DNA from 2 places in the Rhizobium sp. BK275 genome. Region 2 is predicted to be linked to the other one. Evidence: riboswitches for the same ligand, from Rfam matches in the RefSeq annotation. Region 2 holds a riboswitch; the other holds the start of a gene.
What was found. Region 2 has a riboswitch for cobalamin ahead of nrdH (glutaredoxin-like protein NrdH). Riboswitches for the same ligand answer to the same signal wherever they lie in the genome.
Positions count from the first base shown of each region.

Region 1: linked by a shared signal. The riboswitch ahead of bluB (5,6-dimethylbenzimidazole synthase) and the one ahead of nrdH (glutaredoxin-like protein NrdH) in region 2 are both predicted to bind cobalamin.

Region 1 is NZ_JACHZL010000007.1:258,267-262,064, reverse strand. It holds gene FHT82_RS22495 (DUF2865 domain-containing protein) at 1-1,030, shown strand, start outside; gene bluB (5,6-dimethylbenzimidazole synthase) at 990-1,724, opposite strand; cobalamin riboswitch at 1,766-1,956, opposite strand; gene FHT82_RS22485 (3-deoxy-7-phosphoheptulonate synthase) at 2,259-3,326, shown strand; gene FHT82_RS22480 (hypothetical protein) at 3,682-3,798, opposite strand, start outside.
Region 2 is NZ_JACHZL010000008.1:380,541-384,338, forward strand. It holds gene nrdE (class 1b ribonucleoside-diphosphate reductase subunit alpha) at 1-303, opposite strand, end outside; gene nrdI (class Ib ribonucleoside-diphosphate reductase assembly flavoprotein NrdI) at 282-683, opposite strand; gene nrdH (glutaredoxin-like protein NrdH) at 697-918, opposite strand; cobalamin riboswitch at 1,179-1,404, opposite strand; gene FHT82_RS25300 (heavy metal translocating P-type ATPase) at 1,742-3,798, opposite strand, start outside.

The sequences.
Region 1 (3,798 bases), on a different contig from region 2:
TGCGGCGGCGCAGACCAATGCGATCTGTGAGGATCTGCGCGGGCGCCTTGCCGACCTGCCGCAAACCTTCGGCAACAGCAGCAGCGAGATGCGCCAATATGCCGGCGCGCTTGCCGAACAGAATCTCGAATTGCGTAAGGTGCGCAGCGATCTGCGCCGGTATGGCTGCACCTCCGGCAGCATGGTCGTCGTTGGCGGCGACAACGCCGGCTTCTGCTCCGAACTTGAGCATGCTGAAGCCAAGATGGTCGACAACATCGGCTTCCTTCAGGAACGCCGCAACGAGTTGCGCCAGTCCGGCCCCGATGCGGCCCGCGAGGAGCTAATGGCCGCGCTCGAAGATAATGACTGCAACAGCGACAGCTTCAGCGGACCTGCCGAAGGCAACGCTTACGCGCCGGCTCCGAGCATCGAAGAGCAGGCCATGCGCAGCGACACGTTCATCCCGCTCGGCGGCGGCGAGCGCTACGGCCTGCCGCGCGCCGAAATGCTCTCGCCCGTCAGTACCATCTGCGTGCGCACCTGCGATGGTGGCTTCTTCCCGATCAGCAACAATGCCACCTCGGTCGATTTCGACCGTGATGCCGCGACCTGCGCGAAGATGTGCCCCGGCGTCGAAACGGAACTCTTCTATCGCGACGTTTCCAGTACCGAGACCTCGAACATGATTTCGACGGCAACGGGAACGCCCTACAGCGCGATGAAGAACGCCTTCGCCTACAAGACCCGTGCACCTGGCGAAAAATCCGCCTGCTCCTGCAATCTGTCTGCCTATTACGAGCAGATGCGAAAGAGCCAGGCCGCCTATGCGCCGACGCCCGAGCCGAAGGGCTCGATCACCGCGATCCAGACGGAAGCGCCGAAGGCGGCTAGCACCCCGCCTGCCCCCCCGCCGCAGGTGGCGGATCGCCCCTATGATCCCTCTGCCAGCAAGGTCCGGCAGGTCGGGCCGCAATTCCTTGCCGGCGATGAGGGCAAGATCGATCTCGCTAATCCGGCGACATCCGGCCCCCAACCTCAACAGCAGTAGTTACCGGCTCACGGTCTGATCGTCCCCAGCCGTCATGGAAGACGAGATCTTCCAGCGGCATGCGTTGCCGCCAGCCTTTGACCGCCAGTTCCGGCTGGTCATAGAGCCGGTCGACGAAGCCGGCGCAGAGCCAGGCCACGACTTCGATATGATCGGGAATGCCGAGGATTTCCTTCAGGTCGCCCTCACGAAAAATGCTGACCCAGCCGATGCCGACGCCTTCTGCTCGCGCTGCGAGCCACAGGTTCTGGATGGCACAGACGGTGGAATAGCTATCCATGCGCGGATTGTGCGTGCGCCCGAGCACCACGCTGCCGCTGCGGGTGGGGTCGCAGGTCACGCAGATGCCGAGCGCCGCCTCCACGATGCCCTCGAGCTTCAGCGAGCGATAGGCCTGCCGCCGCTCGCCAGTAAACATCAGGGCCGCCTCCTCATTCGCCCTCGCAAAGGCATCGCGCACCTGCGCCCTCACCTCGGCACTCTTCACCAGAATGAAATTCCACGGCTGCATGAAACCGACCGAAGGCGCGTGATGCGCCGCCGTCAGCAATCGCGTGACGAGATCATCAGGCAGGGAGTCGGGCAGGAACTGGCTGCGCACGTCGCGCCGCGTCGTGATGGCATGATAGACGGCCTCGCGTTCGGCCGCAGAAAAGCTGGATGCCGGGCAAACGGCATCATCAATGGGTCGCATCGTCAAATCCCCAACAACGCAACCGCCCGCCGTCCGCGCGGGTTGGGTCTATCTTGCCAGGCCGGTCTTCTGACTTGGCGTCATCCACTTGGCCGCAGCCTTCCCGGCCTTGCGGCCAGTGGCGTGGTGAGCGGCAAGCGTCGGCCTTACAGCGTTGGGCACGTTCCGGTCTTGCACCGGATTCCCGATTCTCCCGCTTGTGACGGCGGGCACCTGACGGGCGATCTATGGCGTGGAAACGGCATGGCAGCAAGTCAATTCAGCGAATAGGCCTGGAACGGAACTGCATCTCCGCCGCTGCCCGCTAAGGGGCTCTCACCTGTAAAATTCTGCGTGACAATTAGTTTCCGCATCGCTACATAGCCTGCATGTCGATCTCGTCCGTCTACGCATCGCGATTTTATTCGTACCGCTGCTTCCAGCGGATGCGGGTCTGTGCGTAACCAAAACTAACGCGACGACAACCCGAACAGCCGCTAGTCTACCTGGCGGCTTTTTTGTTCCGCACGGTATGACCAAACAGGAGAGCATGCCGTGACTGACACTATTGATGATCTGCGCATCGTCGAGATCACCCCGCTGACCAAACCTGCCGATATTATCAAGGAAATCCCGCGTGACCGCGCGATTACCAGGACCGTGACCAGCACGCGCGACACGATCCACAATATCCTGACCGGTCAGGACGACCGCCAGCTGGTCGTCATCGGCCCCTGCTCGATCCATGATCCGGCAGCCGCCCGTGAATATGCGTCACGGCTCGTCGAGCAGCGACGACGCCTGTCCGGCGAGCTCGAAATCGTCATGCGCGTCTATTTCGAAAAGCCTCGCACGACCGTCGGCTGGAAAGGCCTGATGAACGACCCGCATCTCGACGGCACCTACCGCATCGAGGAAGGCCTGCGTCTCGCCCGCCGCCTGCTACTCGACATCAACGCCATGGGCCTCCCGGCCGGCTGCGAATTCCTCGATACGATCACGCCGCAATACATAGCCGATCTCGTCAGCTACGGCGCCATCGGCGCGCGCACGACCGAAAGCCAGATCCACCGCCAGCTCGCCTCGGGTCTCTCCTGCCCGATCGGCTTCAAGAACGGCACGGATGGCGGCGCGCGCATCGCGCTCGATGCCATAGTAGCAGCCTCCCAGCCCCACCACTTCCCGGCTGTGACCAAGGACGGACAGGCGGCGATTGCCTCCACCCGCGGCAACGAGGACTGCCACATCATCCTGCGCGGCGGCAAGCGCCCGAATTACGAGGCGGCGGATGTGCAGGCTGTGATCGCTGAGGCCGTCAAGCTCGGCGTCGATCCGCGCATCCTCATCGATGCCAGCCACGCCAACAGCAGCAAGGACCCGATGAACCAGCCGAAGGTCGTCCGCGACGTTGCCGGCCAGATCGTCGCCGGCAACGACCATATCAAGGGCATGATGATCGAGAGCAATCTCGTCGCCGGCCGCCAGGATCTCGTTCCCGGCAAACCGCTCGTCTATGGCCAGTCGATCACCGATGGCTGCATCGGCTGGGATATGTCGGTCGATGTACTCGAGGATCTGGCAAAGGCTGTGCGCGATCGCCGCAAGGCAGCCGTCGCCGCCTGAGTCGCCGTATCGGTTGCCGCAGGTACCCCGCCGCTTATTCACAGGGCGGTGGGGGTGTCCCGCTGGTATTTCATGGCTTTGGTAATGGATGTTATTCGAGCTTCGGCACGGCGGGCATGGCATCCACCAACAAGTCGCAGCGTCTAAGGCAGATCACAAAGCTGCCCTATAAATTCGCTGAAATTTCGCTGGTTTACCCGGTCTATTCACCTGCGGCGCTGTCGATGCCGACACGAATTGCCGATACTAAATTCGCCATCCCGATCGATTTTCAGGCTGGAATAGAGGTCAATCCGGTTCAAGCGCTGACAGGCCTTGCAGCTCGTACCCCTTCCTTTGGGGCGGCGTCAACATATCAAGAGAACTTGCCGGACATACGTTCCACGATATCTCCGGCGAGGCAAATCATCTTGTCTAGGGTCGCCTGCACGTCATTGCCAGCAAAAGGAAGGTTATCCCCGAACACAGTGGT
Region 2 (3,798 bases):
ATAGGCCTGATCGAACAGATCGCGGACGAAATTGAAGGAATACTGGTCGAGCACCTCCTGCTCGTAATAGCGCTCGGTGACTAGGTAATCGAGCTTTTCCCTGAGGTTGTGGAAGAACACCGTATTCTGGTTCACATGCTGCAGGAAATACTGCTTGGCCGCCATGCGGTCCTTGTCGAGCTGAATCTTGCCCTCGTCGTCATAGAGGTTCAGCATCGCGTTCAGCGCATGATAGTCCAGCGCTTCCACTGCCTTGAGCGGTTTTGCCCCCGCATCCCGCGTCAGGTTTGTCCCCGTGTCCAAAATCGTCCCATCCCGTCTTTGACATTGGCGACATCCTCGGCAGTTCCCAGAAGCTCGAACCTGTAGAGATACGGCACCTGGCACTTCTGCGAGACCACGTCGCCGGCAAGCCCGTAGGTCTCGCCGAAATTGCTGTTGCCCGCTGCAATCACGCCGCGGATGTTGGAGCGGTTTTCCGCATCGTTGAGGAAGCGGATCACCTGCTTGGGTACGGCGCCCTTGCCACCGTCCCCACAATAGGTGGGCGAGATCAGCACATAGGGTTCGCGGATGTGGATGTCTTCAACGCCGACGGGAATGCGCGCCGCGCGTAGTCCCAGCTTCTCGACGAAACGATGGGTATTCTCGGACCGGCTGGAATAATAGACGATCAGGCCCATCGCTCTTCTCCAATCAGGAGAGGGCGCTGATCATGTCGGGACGGAAGCCCGCCCAGTGGTTCTCGCCGGCAACGACAACAGGAACCTGCATGTAGCCCATGCCGCGAACGCGATCGAGCGCGTCGGCATCCTCGGAAATATCGATGATCTGATAGTCGACGCCCAGACGGTCGAGGGCACGGTAGGTGGCGGTGCACTGAACGCAGGCAGGCTTGCTGTAAACGGTAACGCTCATCATGTTCCTCGTGATGTCAATGGATTCCGGACGCAATACTGGGATCGGGCGCCTTACGGCGTCCGGGGCAACGCTTGATGATGATCTTGCAGAGTTGGCGTTTAAACGCCTGAAATTATCCCTTGCAGGATTTGCGCGGGCGGCGGCCTTGACGTTCTCGACATAACTTCAACCCCGAAGTGCTCATGCGGACGTTCGGGGCAGCGTAACAGGACGGATAGATTCCGCTTTCATGCACGCGACCTTCCGGACATCCCGCCCGTGGACGTTTTATTCAAGGCAGGTCTCCTGGCTTACGGGTCGAAGCCCCTGCCCCAGCCTTCCCAAAGCGTCATGCCTCAGTGACCCGAAATCGGACAGTTGCTCGCCGCTTACAGTTGCGGGGGCAGCTCCGGCTTTGTCGCGCCGTCATGGCGAAACGCACCGTATTCCCGTCTTAGCCCCCGACCCTCACGAATCGAAGGAACCTTGAACACTAGATATAGTACGCGAATCCCGGTTTGCGTCAACGGATGGTTTGTGCATCGCGTTACGGGATGTTTGAAATCGCTGCATTCCTGTGAAAAACGTGGTTAACAAATGATCAAGAAAACAGGCAGTGGAGACGGCTGGGAGGAAGAGAGCAAGCCTGTAGCCGCTTCGCGATTTTTGCTTCGGGATTCATGCCCGAATCGTGATGTGGCGTCGCGCAAAAGGCACGCCTGTTGTTGCTGAGGCAGCTCCAGTTAAGGCACCGAACTGGCTCCTTGCTCCAGATCGGCGGATCCCGAGAACAGTGATGTGGCAAGCGTGCCCCTGCCGCATCACGCTGCCAAAGAAATCCTTACGTCCTTATCCGAAGAAGGCGAAGCGCGTTCATCGTCACCAGCACGGTCGCGCCCGTATCCGCCAGGATCGCCGGCCACAGGCCAGTGATGCCAAGGATGGTGGTGACGAGAAACACCGCCTTCAGCCCGAGCGCGATAGTGATGTTCTGCATGATATTGCGCATCGTCCGCTTCGAAAGGTCGATCATGCGCGCCACGTCGCCGACACGTCCATGCAGCACCGCCGCATCCGCCGTTTCCAGCGCCACATCGGCGCCACCGCCCATGGCAATGCCGACATCGGCAGCCGCAAGCGCCGGCGCATCATTGATGCCGTCACCGACCTTGGCGACGAAAAGCCCTTCGCGCTTCAACTCGCCGACAATGCGCTGCTTGTCTTGCGGCAGAAGCTCGCCGCGCCAGTCGATGCCGAGATCGCCGGCAACGGCAGCGGCCGTGCGCTTGTTGTCGCCGGTCAGCATAATGGCGCGCACACCGGCCGCCTTCAGCGCCGCAACGCCGCTCTTTGCGTCCTCGCGCGGCTCGTCGCGCATGGCGATCAGGCCGGCAGCGACGCCATCGATCAGCAGCACCGAAACACTTTTGCCCGCGCCGTTCAGGACAGCGACCTGCTCATCCTGCCCCTCATTCAGCGCCCCACGCTCACGCGCAGCCGGCGGCGACAGGAGATCGAGCGTCTCGCCGCCCACCTTGCCCGTCACACCCTTGCCCGGCAGCGCCTCAAGTTCGAAAGCCGGCGGCATAGGTGCACCATCGGCCCTCGCCCGGTTGAGGATCGCCAGCGCCAGCGGATGGCTGGAGCCCTGCTCCAGGACCGCGGCGCGTGACAGCACCTGCGCATCGGGACGTCCAAAGGCAATGATATCGGTTACCTGCGGCTTTCCCGCGGTCAACGTGCCCGTCTTGTCAAAGGCGACGGCCGTCACCTTGCCAAGCGATTCCAGAACCGCGCCGCCCTTCATCAGCAACCCGCGGCGCGCACCCGCCGAAAGCGAGGCGGCAATGGCTGCAGGCGTCGAAATGACCAGAGCGCAAGGGCAACCGATCAGCAGGATCGCAAGGCCCTTGTAGATCCATTCGCCCCAAGCCGCACCCGTCAGCAGCGGCGGCAGGATCGCCACCAGGACCGCCACGACGACAACACCCGGCGTGTAATAGCGCGAAAAGCGGTCGATGAAGCGCTCCGTCGGCGCCTTGGATTCCTGCGCCTCCTCCACCAGCTTGACGACGCGGGCAATCGTATTGTCCTCGGCAGCGGCCGTCACGCGAACACGCAATGCTGCATCGCCATTGACCGTGCCGGCAAAGACGGTCTCACCCGCCCCTTTGCGCACCGGCGTGCTTTCGCCGGTCACCGGCGCTTCGTCGATGTCGCCCTCACCAGACAGGATCGTACCGTCCGCAGAAATCCGGTCGCCCGGCCGTACGAGAATGATGGAGCCGACAGCGAGCGTTTCCGCCGGCACTTCCGTCACCTCGCCGCCCGTTTCGAGCAGCGCATTCTTCGGCACCAGCGTCGTCAGCGACTGGATGCCAGCGCGCGCCTTGCCGGCGGCTACGCCTTCCAGCAGCTCGCCGACAAGGAACAGGAAGACCACCGTCGCCGCTTCTTCGCCGGCATTGATGATGACTGCGCCGACAGCGGCTGTAGTCATCAGCATTTCGATGGAAAAGGGAATGCCGGCAAGCGCCGCCATGATGGCGCGCCGCGCGATCGGAACCAGCCCGACCAGCAGGGCGGCAATGAAGGCATAGGAAGCGATCGCAGGCACCAGATGGCCGACCGCATAGGCAACAACGAGCGCCAGGCCGGAGAAGATCGTCAGTCGGCCCTTCTTGCTTTGCCACCAGGGGCCGGTCATCGGCCCATGATCATGACCGTGCAGCCCCGCGACTTCCTCCGCACCGTGCGAATGTACATGACTGGAATGATCGTGATCATGATGTTCATGTCCGTCATGATCGTGGTGGTCATGGTCATGGCCGTGGTCGTGATCATGGTGCGCATGATACTGGCCGCCCTTCTTTTCCTGAGCAGGCGCCTTGCCCGTGA